Persicobacter psychrovividus: one gene and its partner. The main gene of each other region encodes a partner of the protein of the gene in region 2 in a complex. Links are inferred from orthologs where the notes say so. Each region holds a gene or a part of one and is shown on either strand. Other genes may lie near its edges. The genes, in order: tsaE and tsaD.

Region 1 (6,898 bases), 1.4 Mb from region 2 along the record:
CAATCACGACGTTATGTCCGACCTGGATCAGGTTGTCAAGTTTCACCCCTTGCTTAATAAGAGTGGACCCCATTGTTGCGCAATCAACAACGGTATTGGCACCAACATTAACGTCATCTTCCAAAATAACATTCCCCAACTGAGGAATGCGTTTGTAAGATCCATCCTCCTGTGGCGCAAAGCCAAATCCATCGCTTCCGATTACGGCATTGGCGTGAATATAACAGTTGTTTCCGATAATACAGTTGCTGTACACCTTGGCGCCTGAATCAATAACAGTATTGTCTCCTATTGTTACATTGTCGCCGATGGCAGCATGAGGATAAATTTTGACGTTGTTCCCGATGGTAACATTTTTCCCGATGTAGGAAAATGCCGCACGGTAAACTTCAGTGCCTGTTGTGGAACCTGCTCCGATAAATGAGGGCTCTTCCACGCCTTCTTTTGCGAATCGAGTGTATTTGTCATACTCCTCAAGAAGTGCGGTAAAAGCAGAGTAGGCATTTTTTACACGAATGAGTGTCGTAGCGACCTCTTGCTTGGGTTGAAAGTCCTCGTCAACGATAACGCCTGCCGCCTTGGTGGTGTACAGGTGGTTTTCGTATTTTAAGTTAGATAAAAATGAGATTGCGTCCTCTCCCGCATCTTCAATTTTCCCAATAGTTTTAATTACTCGGTTGCCGTCCCCTTCGACCGCACCTTCTAAAACTACAGCAATCTGATTCAGTGTAAATTCCATTCAGTTTTGAGTCCTTTTTCAAAATTCAACTACAAAGATACATTTTTGCTTAAGCATAGATAGTATTTTTTTACAATTTTGCTCAATGCAGTGATGTTCGGTAGGTCTGAAGCAGCTTCGAGATCAATAATTTCCCCGGATTTTTTAGAGATAAGTATTTGATCATCATGGTTTAAATAAGCAGAATTGGTCACGAAACCTTCGGCCATAAGGTAGTTGGCGTCTGTTTCGGAGACCGAAAAGGTATTTTGAACTATTTGATTGGTATTTTGTATTTCTTCTGCCGTGAAGGGATCGTTTTGCAATTTTATTTTAAAAATGTTCCGATTCAGGAGTTGTTGGCTAATGGTCGACAGCACATGATCGGGGTGGCTTTGCCATAACTTCATGGCGGCCATAATATCGAAATCATCCAATTGAACGAATTGCGCGATGGCTTCCTCCTTTTCCTGGTTTCGGATATTTTCAGCATGTTCAAGGAAGTAGGTTAGGGCTTCGGAGGCGACCACCTTTTCTCCCTGTGCGACCAGAAACTGTGCCCGCTTGATCAGGCGGATCATCATCTGTTCTGCAGCAAGGGATGTTTTATGCAGATAAACCTGCCAGTACATCAGTCGGCGTGCCTGCAAGAAATTTTCTATGGAGTAAATGCCCTTTTCTTCAATGACGAGCCGATCATTTTTTACGTCAAGCATTTTAATGATACGGGATGCGCCCACGGTCCCTTCAGAAACCCCCGTAAAAAAGCTGTCCCTTTGCAGGTAATCGAGGCGATCCATATCCAGCTGTGAGGAAATCAGGGAGCAGAAGAATTTCCGGGGATATTCCTTTTTGAACATCTGGATGGCCAAATCAAGCTTGCCATTCCATTGTTTGTTGAGCGACTCCATCAGTTTGAGGGAAATGTACTCATGGTCGATGTCCTTCAGCAGGGTGTGCTCCAGGGCGTGGGAAAAAGGCCCATGGCCGAGGTCGTGGAGCAGGATGGCTGCTTTGGCGCCTAAAATTTCCGCTTCGCTGATTTCAACCCCACGGTCGCGGAGCTGTTCGAGGGCGCGGGTCATCAGGTGCATTGCCCCGAGGGCATGATGAAAACGGGTGTGTTGGGCACCAGGGTAAACCAGGTCGGTCATGCCCAGTTGCCGAATGCGGCGGAGTCGCTGAAAGTAGGGGTGTTGGATTAAATCAAAGATCAGTTCATCTTTAATATTAATGAAGCCATACACGGGGTCGTTGATTATTTTCTTCTTATTCAAGCTTGCATTTACTATTTTGCTACTGAATTTGTTAAAAACTCTTAATTTTTGCCAACGTTTATGATAATAATGTTTATTTGACGTTAGTAAGAAGTTTTTTCAACTCTTTATATATAAAGAAACCAATAATCCTTGATTTATGCAAAGGTATAAGATATTGTGGGCAGACGATGAGATCGAATTTCTCAAACCACACATTTTATTTTTAGAAAAAAAAGGCTACGAAGTAACCGCTGTAAATAGTGGGGCTGATGCCGTAGAGCAGGTAAATGAGGATCATTTTGACGTGGTTTTCCTGGATGAGATGATGCCAGGAATGACGGGTCTTGAAACATTGGATCAGATAAAAAACATTCGCCCCAGCCTCCCTGTGGTGATGATTACCAAAAGTGAGGAGGAGGATGTGATGGAGCAGGCCATTGGCAGTAAAATCGCCGATTACCTGATTAAGCCGGTAAATCCTAACCAGATTTTGATGGCAGTGAAGAAAATCACGGACAATAAGCGGTTGGTCTCTGAAAAAACCAACCAAAGCTATCAGCAGGATTTCAGAAATATCTCGATGGCCTTCATGGATGATATGAACCATGAGGAATGGGCCGATATCTATAAAAAGTTAACCTATTGGGAACTTGAAATTGAAAGCTCTGACGACAGCAGTATGTCGGAGGTGCTGGACATGCAAAAAAGCGATGCCAACAACAAGTTCTCGAAATTTGTGATCGACAACTATGAAGACTGGCTGAATGATCCCGACTGTGAGCGTCCGGTGTTGGCCAATGATCTGATGCGCAAGAAGGTGTTCCCAGTGGTCGCTCAGGGCAAGCCAACTTTTATGTTGCTGATTGATAATTTGCGCTGGGATCAGTGGTGTTTCCTGGAACCAATCTTCAGTGAGTATTTCAAGATTGAAACCCGCGAGACTTTCTATTCTATTTTACCGACCACCACGGCTTATGCACGGAATGCCATTTTCTCGGGAATGATGCCGCTGGAAATGAGTAAGCATTATCCACATTTGTGGGTTGGCGATGAAACCGATGAAGGGAAGAACAATCATGAGCACGAGTTTCTTGAAGAACAGCTTAAACGGATGCGCCTGGATTACAAATGGTCCTATCACAAGATCAAGCAGGTGGCACAAGGCAAGCAGCTGGCCGATAACCTCCGCAACCTGATGAGCAACGACCTGAACGTTATTGTTTACAATTTTGTGGATCTGTTGTCGCATGCACGTACCGAGATGGAGGTGATTCGTGAGTTGGCCCCAGATGAGTCTGCGTATCGTTCCCTGACAAAATCGTGGTTTGAGCACTCGCCTTTGTTTGATATCGTTCAGCGATTGTCGAACCTGGATGCGAACGTCGTACTGACGACCGACCACGGAACTGTTCGGGTAAAACGTCCTTATAAAATTATTGGGGACCGAAACACCAACACCAATTTGCGCTATAAGGCGGGGAAAAATCTCAGCTTTAACGATTCCTCTGTATTGGTCAGCAGAAATCCAGAAGATTTACACCTGCCAAAGCAGAATGTTTCTACGGCTTATGTGTTCGCTACCGAAGACAGCTTCTTCGCTTACCCGAATAACTACAACTACTATGTGAAGTATTATAAAGATACTTTCCAGCATGGTGGTATATCAATGGAAGAAATGATTTGCCCATTTATTTCAATGGTGCCAAAATCAAAATAAGTTATCTTTGTAAAGAAAGGGAAGTATGTTGATGCCTGTTTTTATAGGTTTTCATTCTACTTTCCTTTATTTATTTAACAAGAGTGTCAAAAAAAAATTGCATTTTGGAGAAAGAACTGATTATTGAAACGAAAGGCCTGAAGGATTTAGCCGCAGCCGCAGAGAAGCTGATGGCCTTTGGTTCTGATTATAATGTTTGGTTGATGAACGGGGACATGGGAGCAGGAAAAACAACCCTGACGATCGCACTGTGCAAAGCGCTTGGTGTGGTGGATGATCCCACAAGCCCAACCTATTCGCTGGTAAATGAATACCGTACCGAAGATGGCTTGCCTGTTTATCATTTCGATTTTTACCGCATTCATGACGAGGCGGAAGCAGAAGAGATTGGTGCCGAGGAGTACTTTTATTCCGAAGGTTACTGTTTTATTGAGTGGTCTTCACTCATCCCTTCCCTGATTCCCGACCGCCATCTGCTGGTAGATATTGATGTTATTAACGAAACTAATCGCTTAATTAAAGTCACCAGAAATGGCTAAAAACACTCCTTTTGGATTTTCGAAATTGGCGCAGGAATCCCTCCTGACGCAAGAAAAGCCTGCCAAGATCGGTCGCCAGCACCAGGCCATGACCATCGGTATGCCCGTGGAACGCTCCATGCAGGAAAACCGTGTGGCACTGACCCCCGACTCTGTGGGAGTGCTTGTGAACAACGGGCACGAGGTTTTGATTGAAACGGGTGCGGGGCTCTCTTCCAATTTCGATGATAAGGAGTATTCTGAACGCGGAGCGAAAATTGTCTATTCCGCAGAACAGGCTTTTGAGTGCCCGATTGTGCTGAAGGTTGAACCCGCTACTATTCAGGAGCTGGAGTTAATGAAGCCGCACAGTTCGCTGATTTCTGCCATTCACCTCGGGACCATGTCACGGGAATTCCTCGATAAGGTAAAAGAAAAGCGACTGACCACTTTGGGCTTTGAGCTCTTGGAAGATAAATCTGGTGGGATGCCTGTGGTACGTGCAATGTCGGAGATTGCGGGCATGAATGCCCTGTTTATTGCATCGGAGTATTTGAGCAGTGTCCGTAAAGGGCGCGGTGTTTTGCTTGGTGGTATTACAGGTGTAGCCCCTTCCAATGTCATTATTCTTGGTGCTGGAACTGTGGCGGAATATGCCGCACGCGTTGCTTTTGCGCTGGGAGCCAATGTACAGATTTTCGATAACCATCTTTATAAGCTTCGACGCCTGAAAGCGGCTTTGGCTCATAATGTAGCCACAAGCACGATTGAAACAGAAACCCTGCGGTCGGCACTGAAGCAAGCCGATGTGGTGATTGGGGCCATACGACCAGAGAAAGGCCGCAATCGCTATTATGTGTCGGAGGAAATGGTGGCGAGTATGCGTCCCAATTCCGTGATTGTGGATATTACGGTAGACCAGGGAGGCTGTTTTGAGACTTCCCGCCCGACGACTCACGAATCACCGATTTTCAGGAAATACGATGTAATTCATTATTGCGTGCCCAATGTTCCTTCCCGTGTGGGGCGAACAGCAACTACGGCGCTGAGTAATATTTTCACCCCGATTTTGCTTAAAACGGGAGATCACGGTGGTGTGGAAGCGATGATGTTCAAAGAAGACTGGTTCCTGAAAGCGGTTTATAATTATAAAGGCTGTCTTTGCAATGCTGCGATTGGGAATAAATTTCAGATGGAATTTAAAGATCTGAAACTCTTTGCACCCCCTTCGTTGGAATAATAAAATAGCGCTATTGAAAATACGATGTGCCTGAAGATCCCTTCAAATTTTGAAGTGATTTTCAGGCATTTTTTATGCGCGAAATGGGGTGTTTGGAAGGCGTAACCACTGGGCGAAAAAAGATGGTTTTGGGCTATAATCAGGTGGCTATATTTATTGCCTATTGAAGAAAAAATTTTATTTTGAGGTATTCAATCGAAAGGAATATTTTCTATCCAAATCAGTTTCTTTATTTAATAACCGTCGGCTTATGGAGAAGTTAAGAGTTACTAAAGAATATGACAAATTAAGTGTAGAGCTTAAGGAACAGCTGAAATTGGCCTACCCTGCAGGTTTCAGAAACCATTTGATCACCTTTAAGGGGAAAGACCATCAGCAGGTAAGTGCGCTGAGGTTTGAAACCGAAGACAAAATTTACCTGATCAGGATGACCAGCAAACAGGCAGTACAGATTATTGATGCCGACCCTGACTATGATGATGACGGTAACCTGTTTGATGAAGTGAAGGAGGGGTATGAGGAAAAGCACCTCGACAGCGATATCTTTCCTGCGGAAGAAATTTAAGGAACAAAAAAAGCGCAATCACTTTAAAGGACTGCGCTTTTATTTTTTTATGCGGTGAAGGCGCAAGGCTTATGAAAGGCCTTCGATTTGACCGTCAATGACATCGATATTATTGGCTGCAGGAATTTTTGGCAGACCAGGCATACGCATGATCGCACCTGCTTTGGCAACAATAAATCCAGCACCAGTATTAATGATCAGGTCGTCAATGGTGATTTTAAAATCTTTTGCGACACCATAAGCTTTAGCGTTGTCGCTGAAAGAATATTGTGTTTTGGCCATACAAACGGGCAAGTGTTCCAAGCCCAGTCTTTTTATGCGGCGAAGCATCAGTGGTGCGCGTCCCTCAAGAACAACACCCGTTCCACCGTAAATATTCTTGACAATATTTTCCAATTTAGTAACCACAGCATCGTTTTCACCATAGCTGAATTTCAGGGTCGCCTGATTTTCTTCAACAGCCGCAACAACTTCTTTCGCCAATTCAAGGCCTCCTTCGCCGCCATCATTAAAGGCGGTCATGAGTGCAAAGCGTACGCCCTGAGCTTTTGCCCACTGCTCCACAATGGCCAATTCTGCCTCCGTATCCCAAGGGAATCGGTTCATGGCAATGACTACTGGCTGCCCGAAATTTTGCATATTCTCGACATGCTTGGCCAGGTTTTTCAGGCCAGCTTCAACGCCCGAGAGGTTTTCTTCTTTCAGGGCATCTTCAGCAATGCCGCCGTGCATTTTCAAAGCAGGGCAAGTGGCAACAATCACAGTTGCTTTTGGGGCTATGCCAGCATGCTTACATTTGATGTTGAAGAATTTTTCAGCACCTAAATCAGCACCAAAACCCGCTTCAGTAACAGCATATTCACCGAAAGTCATGGCCAGCT
Region 2 (6,908 bases):
TCGGTTTTGTATAATTTTATTGATCACACTATTATAGTGTAGTTCTGGGGGGATTCCAGAGCGGCCAAATGGGACGGACTGTAAATCCGTTGTCTTCGACTTCGCAGGTTCGAATCCTGCTCCCCCCACTTTAAGCATCTTTATTTTAAAGATGCTTTTTTTTGCACTATACTTTACTGATTTCATTTTTTGTCGCATATATCCAAACCGTTAAACTTATTTATTTGACTTCAAACTACGACACCAAAACGGCGTTTAAAAGCTTAAAACAGCCATTTCCTGAAATTTTGGATTTTCAGCTATTCTTGGAGTGATGAATTCAGCAATGGTACTTTCAGCATATAAACAAAAAAAAGAGGCTTCCGCCTCACTCCTTTCCGGCTTCCTGCCTTCCAATGCTGTTGGAAAACAAGCTGCTGAATGAAGTTAAGCGACAGCCTCTTTCAGTATCCGCAGGGAACATGCTATAAGAGGTATTTAAATACCACATGATTATTTTATGGCCCACAGATGATCGTTATTTGAGGGAATTGCTATTCGTGGGGGTGTCGCACAACTCAGCTCTCTGCATTTAGTGCAAAATTTTATTTCGTGAGCTGTACGGATGCACCCAATGTCATTAAGTTAAGGATTTTGAGGGACACAGGTCTAAATTTGAAATGCTCGTAGAGGCGTTATTCTTAACGACTCACGTAACAATTTGAATAAATCTAAGAGGAAACCTATAAAATCACCATTGAATTAGACGTTAAAAATAACGTCTATACAGGATAATGCGCTTAACTTAATGACATTGCGGATGCACCTATGTGTGTATCCAAACCACACAAAATTTATGATGATTCGGGCAGACACGCAGGTCAGCCCATACAGTGACAAATAAAATTTCGTGGGACAAAATCAATTTATGGTTATGCAACAGCCCCATAGCGCCATCCTACGAATTTTTAAATTCTTTTGCAGCACTTTTGAAGTACCGCAGCGGGCATTAGTCAGGAGCGGTAAGGTAAGGTTCCATATGAATCGTTACCTCCACATCGAGCTTGTTGGCCAGTGCACGCTCCATTTCTGTTACCATATCATGCGCCTCAATCAACGATAAGTGCTTAGGCAGACGAGCGTGAAGGGTCATCTCCTTATGTTCCCCATAGTCATGCACATGCACGTGATGAACATCCACCGAAGTCCCTGCAATATTATCGCAGATATTGGAAGCCTTCTCTACCAGTTCAGGGCGGACATCCTGCCCCAAAAAGTGATTGATGTTCTCTTTCAAAATTTCTATGGCGGAAAACAGAATCACGATTCCTACCCCAATACCGAGCACACCATCGAGCCAGCTGAAATATTGACCGAGCCAAATCCCGATCAGGACCACCAGCGAGGTCAGGGCATCGGAACGGTGATGCCAGCCGTCTGCTTTCAGTGCAGAAGAATTGTACTTCTTCGCCACATAAAAGCTGATTTGTGCCACCAGCTCTTTCACCACAATCGAGGCAATGGTGACATAAATTGCCCATTCGGAATAATTAGGGTGCGATTGATGGTAGAGGGCTTCAAAGCCTTCAAAACCCAGCAACACCCCCACGGCCAGCAACATCCCTCCGATGGTCAGACTGGCAAGAATTTCCGCTCGTCCATGTCCAAAAGGATGGTCCCCGTCGGCAGGCTTGGTGGCCAGCTGCAGGCAGAGCATCAATATCAGGGACGACAGGGAATCTGAAAGTGTATGCCAGGCGTCGGCAATCAGTGCAATGGAGTTATCGGCAGTACCGACATAATACTTGACAGCAAACAGCAGTAAGTTCACCCCGATGGAAAGGGCACTCACTCCTATTAGCCACTGTTTCTTTTGATATTGCTTCATAAATTAATTTATCAATCTGCGCACCTCCGCAAGTTGATGCGTCAATCGGTCTTCCTCCACACAATATATCCCCGCAACCGTCAGGCTATCGACACGCACCTTGCCCGAGGCATGGATAATCTCTCCTTCCTGGGTAACCAGCCCCACATGGTTGATCTTCCCTTGTTCATTGCTGAAAAAAGCAAGATCCCCAGCTTTTCGGTCGATAAATGCCACCCCGCTACCAAGCTTCACCTGCTCACTGGCATCTCTCGGAATGGCATAGCCCCCTATCGCATAAGCGAGCTGCGTAAGGCCAGAACAATCAATGCCTGCCATGGTTTTGCCTCCCCACTGATATGGACAACCCAACAAGCGGTAAGCCCAGCCAGCAATCAGGTCAGCATCCCATCTTTTATCTTTTACCTTAATTAAAGAGGCATGTTCGGGCTTTGGTTCAGAAAAAGTTGCCCCTGCCATTATAAAGGCTTCTTCGAGGCGAACCATAGGTTCAAAAAGAATATATTCCCCCGCCTGTGGTTGCTGCTCGGTGGCAAAATGCTGGCGATGGTCAATCCACCCTACATATTGATCCTGCAACGACTGGATCTGTATCCATTTGCCTTCTTTGGCGGTATCCATCACGCGGTAGCCCTCTCCGAAAAGCAACTGGGTAACTTGCTCTGCGGCATCGCTGGCGGTGGCTCTTACTGGAACAATTGGTAATTGGCATTGTCCGTAATTCATGCTGTTGATTAGTTTGATTAAATGAATGAAATAGTAGTTGATGACATGATGCTGATAAAAGCCCTGTGGCCACTGAGACCATCAACGCTCATTGCGTAGGCACAAGGCATTACGATCAGCTACTGACTAAAATTGGAGGTAAAAAAAAGGTGAGGATTCCCCCACCTTTTCATCAATATTTTACACGCTCCAAATCGCGCTTCACGTCTTTGTCTTTAATGGTCGAACGTTTGTCGAAAAGCTTCTTACCTCTCGCCAGTGCAACCTCCACTTTGGCCAGCCCTTTGCCAGTCAAGTACAAGCGCAACGGAACGATCGTCAGCCCTTTCTCGTCCATTTTCTGCTCCCATCTTTGCAGTTCTGTTTTATTCAGCAACAGTTTCCGTTCGCGGGTATCCTGATGGTTTTCACTGTTCCCGTGTGAATAGGGGCTGATGTGCATATGTCGAACAAACAACTCCCCTTTTTGAAAAACACAGAAGGCATCGCCGAGGGTTACCTGCCCCTCACGAATCGATTTGATCTCTGAGCCTTTCAGCACAATCCCTGCCGAAAGTTTATCGATCACCTCATATTCATACCTCGCCTTGCGGTTTTTGATATTGATATTGTTACTGAATCTATCTTTTTTATTCTTTTGCTTCGCCATAAAAAAATCAATGGTTAATATTTTCGTCCCCAAATTACTAATGGTAAACGCATATCAAATAATAGTCTTTAGTCTTGCCCACAGCCAAATGAAATCTATCGGATAAAACTGATGATCAGCACCTTACTAAAAAGAAAGCCGATCAACCTCAATAAGATCATCCTTTACACGCCATTTATCCGCAGCCAATAAAATAAACGAATATTAAATACTCATTCTCGGATCAGGAGAAACGGACTGTTCGCAAAACTCTCCCGCCTCATATTTGTAATGCGCCGCAATGGCAATCATACCAGCATTATCAGTACAATATTCGAAATCGGGGAAATAAACCGTCCAGCGGCTTTTTTTCGCTTCCTCTTCCAATGCCTGACGCAGCCCTTTGTTGGCAGAAACCCCTCCTGCAATAGCAATATGGGGAACTTTCAATTCTCGGCTTGCCCGCTTGAGTTTTTGCATCAGCATTTTAATGAAAGTAAACTGAATACTTGCACAAATGTCATTTAAATTCTTCTCAATGAACTGTTCATCTTTACGTTTTTCACGCTGCAAGAAATACAAAATTGCCGTTTTTATTCCACTGAAGGAATAATTGTAACCTTCCATTTCAGAAACAGGAAACTCGAACTTGTGCGGGTCCCCCAATTGCGCATACTTGTCGATCATCGGCCCACCAGGATAGGGCAAGCCCAACAGCTTGGCCGACTTGTCGAAGGCTTCCCCGACGGCATCATCCTGAGTTTTCCCAACCACTTCCATGGTCAGGTGGTCTTTCACCAAAACAATCTGGGTGTGCCCACCACTCACGGTCAAGCACAGAAATGGAAAGGGCGGGCGTGGCTCATCGATAAAGTGCGCCAAAATATGTGCCTCCATATGGTTCACCTCTATCAGTGGAATATCCAGCGCCAAAGCCATCGACTTCGCATAGGCCGTACCCACCAGCAAGGCGCCGAGCAAACCTGGCCCACGGGTAAAACCGATCGCCGTCAGTTCCTCTTTGGCAATTCCCGTTTCACGGAACGCCTGCTCCACAACAGGGATAATATTCTGCTGATGCGCCCTTGAGGCCAGCTCGGGCACTACTCCGCCATATTCTTCATGTACTTTTTGCGTGGCCACAACATTATTCAGTACCACCCCATCGCGTACGATAGATGCGGAGGTTTCATCACAAGATGACTCTATGGCTAAAATGGTGATATGTTCCATTTATATGTATTTGGATTCCCTGGGGGAAAATAAAACTCTTCTTCTCTCGGCGTTCAACGCCATTTTCTTGGACAGTTTGCAAAGATAATCAATGTATTGCCGAATTCATAACAGCACAAAGTTGATAAAGCGTGTTAAAATTATCTTTGAAGGGCAAAAATCCACATTTTTTAGCCTATTTTTGTGCAACACTGCTTATTCATGGAAGAAACAAATACTGAACAGTTACCTGCTCCCAAAAAAAGTATCGCGCGCCGAGCACTCAAAGTTTTCCTTTGGGCGGTTACCGTATGCATTTTTTTGTGGATCATCGCGGTTAGCCTGCTTCGTTTGCCCTTCTTCCAGACCCAACTGACCGACTATTACCTCGGGAAAATCGGCGGAAAAATCCACGCCCCAATGAGTGTTGGGAGGGTGGAGTTCAGCTGGGTGGATGAGGCCGTACTTCATGATGTAAAAATCCTCGACTCCCTCCAAAATCCTGTCATTTATGTGAAGCAGTTGCACGCCAATTTTGGCTTCTGGAATATGGTGATCAATGGTGGGCTCGATTTCAACGAAGCCAACATCCGTGGTGCCGATGTCCAGCTCATCGCCCAATCCGACGGTCGGTTTGGCCTCAACCAATGGGTCGATGGCCTCAATGGACTCGCTGGCCCTCCCGACCCCAACGACAGCACCCATATCCACCTGAAAATCGGAAAAATTACGGTGGAGAATTCTGTTTTCAGGATGCAGAATCCGCAAATCGATTCCGTTGATTTTGGCTTTGACAACCACAACTTTACCGTAAAAGATATTTTTGGGGAAGTTACTGATTTCAGAATTGATCAGGACACCATTGCCATGAAAATCGAAAGCATGCAGGGCCACGAGGTTACCAGTGATATGCCTATTCTGGATATGCGGTCGGATTTTATGATCTGTCGCCATGCACTCAAACTCGACAAAACCAGCCTGTATGTTGGTGAGAGCCGACTGAAGGGCGACCTCAACTTTTATTACAATGGCTGGCAGGACTATTCCGACTTCATGCGGAAAATCAGTATCGATGCCGAGGTCAAGCAATCCTACCTGACCTCCAGGGACCTTGCGCAGGTACTCCCTTTTATGCGGGGTTATCTGGATTCCTATCACTTCAAAGGACATTGGAAGGGTCCCATTTCCAATTTCGACATTCGAAATCTCGACCTTGAATTTGGCAGCAATTCCCACCTCCACGGACGGATCAGCTTCAGTGGGCTCCCCCAGTTTTTTGATACTTTCATTGATGCCAACTTCAAGCGGTCACGCATTAATATCGAGGACCTGTACCCCTATATTGGCAACAGCCCCAACCGTACACTGAAAGAGTTGGACGATGTGAAATTCAATGGTCGATTTACAGGCTTCCCGCTGGATTTTGTAGCCAACGGAAAATTTGACGCGCCCGTGGGCTCGATCATTTCAGATATTAACTTCAAAATTCCCGAAGGAGGCAAACCCTATTATAAAGGGCATCTGATTACCAAAGATTTTAACCTCGGGCGGGTGATTGACAACCCCAAGTACATTCAAAATGTAACCCTTGAAGGAGATATTGAAGGCACAGGACTGACCGTCTCTACGGCGGATTTCAACCTGAAAGCCAAAGCCGAACATGTGGGTATTTATGGTTATGATTACCATAATATTGATACCAAAGCCCGATTTTCCCGTGAGATATTCATCGGCGATATGGTGGTCAATGACTCTTCTTTTCAGTCGACGATTAACGGAGCCATTAATCTGGGGAATAAAAATCCATACCTGAAGATCAATGCTGAAATCCCTTTTGCCGACCTTCACACCATGAATATTGTCAAGGGCGTTTCGGCCAGTATGAAAGGCAACCTGAACCTTGATTTTCAGGGACTGAAAATGGATGACCTGCTCGGTACGGCACAGGCGAAGAACTTCTCCATCAGTTATGATGGCGACACGCTGGATTTCAACCACCTCAAATTTACCTCGACCAAAGACTCCGACAATTTCAGGGCCCTGGACCTGTACTCTGATTTCGGGCAGTTGCGTATTGATGGCACCTTTAAGCCTTCCATTCTATGGGCGAGCATTCCAAAAATGAGCAAGGAATATATGATGGCCATAAAAAATGACCCTCAACAGCTCAAGCGATATTACAGCCAACAGCCTGCGGTAGATTACAGCGACCCGTCCTACATTAATTTTGATGTTCGTTTCTTTGATTTCAACCCCATCATGCGGTTATTTTACCCGAATTTCTACATGACCTCGGGGGCGAATATTCATGGAAAAATGCTGATCGGTTATTCGTATAACCTGACCATGGACACCTATCTTGACAGCCTGAACTGGCAGGGGAATGCGCTCTCCAACACCTCGCTTTCCGTGAAAACATCGAAAGTGATCAATGAGCCTGATCCTGAGGCAGTCATTACCATGACCTCCGATCAT

The links.
Region 1: the proteins of tsaD (region 2) and tsaE are in contact, whole or in part, in a crystal structure (PDB 6N9A), measured with the Thermotoga maritima proteins. The link is inferred for Persicobacter psychrovividus from one-to-one orthologs. Residues at the interface, in WP_004082750.1 of Thermotoga maritima: Cys10, Asp11, Arg49, His50, Leu82, Gly84, Gly135, Gly136, Glu154, Thr155, Leu156, Asp157, Asp158, Ser159, Glu162, Asp165, Lys166, Arg169, Leu170, Tyr175, Lys213, Thr214, Leu217, Tyr218, Gln221, Arg222, Asn324; in WP_004082108.1 of Thermotoga maritima: Leu37, Gly38, Lys46, Lys57, Val59, Lys60, Ser61, Thr63, Phe64, Thr65, Leu66, Met67, Val69, Pro71, Tyr82, Arg83, Leu84, Asp86, Asp88, Phe89, Asp93, Ile128, Asp130, Glu131, Arg134.

The regions. Positions count from the first base shown.
Region 1 is NZ_AP025292.1:2,355,309-2,362,206, reverse strand. What follows is about bases 2,670-5,515. They hold tsaE (tRNA (adenosine(37)-N6)-threonylcarbamoyltransferase complex ATPase subunit type 1 TsaE), read left to right. Parts: upstream 2,670-3,798; coding sequence 3,799-4,233; downstream 4,234-5,515. Other genes in these bases: AABK40_RS10055 (alanine dehydrogenase), read left to right, coding at 4,226-5,452; porX (T9SS response regulator signal transducer PorX), read left to right, coding at 2,670-3,694. Also shown: lpxD (UDP-3-O-(3-hydroxymyristoyl)glucosamine N-acyltransferase), read right to left, coding at 1-739; AABK40_RS10070 (HD domain-containing protein), read right to left, coding at 769-1,995; more of porX, read left to right, coding at 2,135-2,669; AABK40_RS10050 (hypothetical protein), read left to right, coding at 5,703-6,017; AABK40_RS10045 (formate--tetrahydrofolate ligase), read right to left, coding at 6,087-6,898. UniProt on the Escherichia coli protein: Required for the formation of a threonylcarbamoyl group on adenosine at position 37 (t(6)A37) in tRNAs that read codons beginning with adenine.
Region 2 is NZ_AP025292.1:986,672-993,579, reverse strand. The notes cover bases 2,451-5,306. They hold tsaD (tRNA (adenosine(37)-N6)-threonylcarbamoyltransferase complex transferase subunit TsaD), read right to left. Parts: upstream 4,455-5,306; coding sequence 3,447-4,454; downstream 2,451-3,446. Other genes in these bases: AABK40_RS04480 (translocation/assembly module TamB domain-containing protein), read left to right, coding at 4,656-5,306; smpB (SsrA-binding protein), read right to left, coding at 2,766-3,242; AABK40_RS04495 (C40 family peptidase), read right to left, coding at 2,451-2,593. Also shown: AABK40_RS04500 (cation diffusion facilitator family transporter), read right to left, coding at 989-1,867; more of AABK40_RS04495, read right to left, coding at 1,871-2,450; more of AABK40_RS04480, read left to right, coding at 5,307-6,908.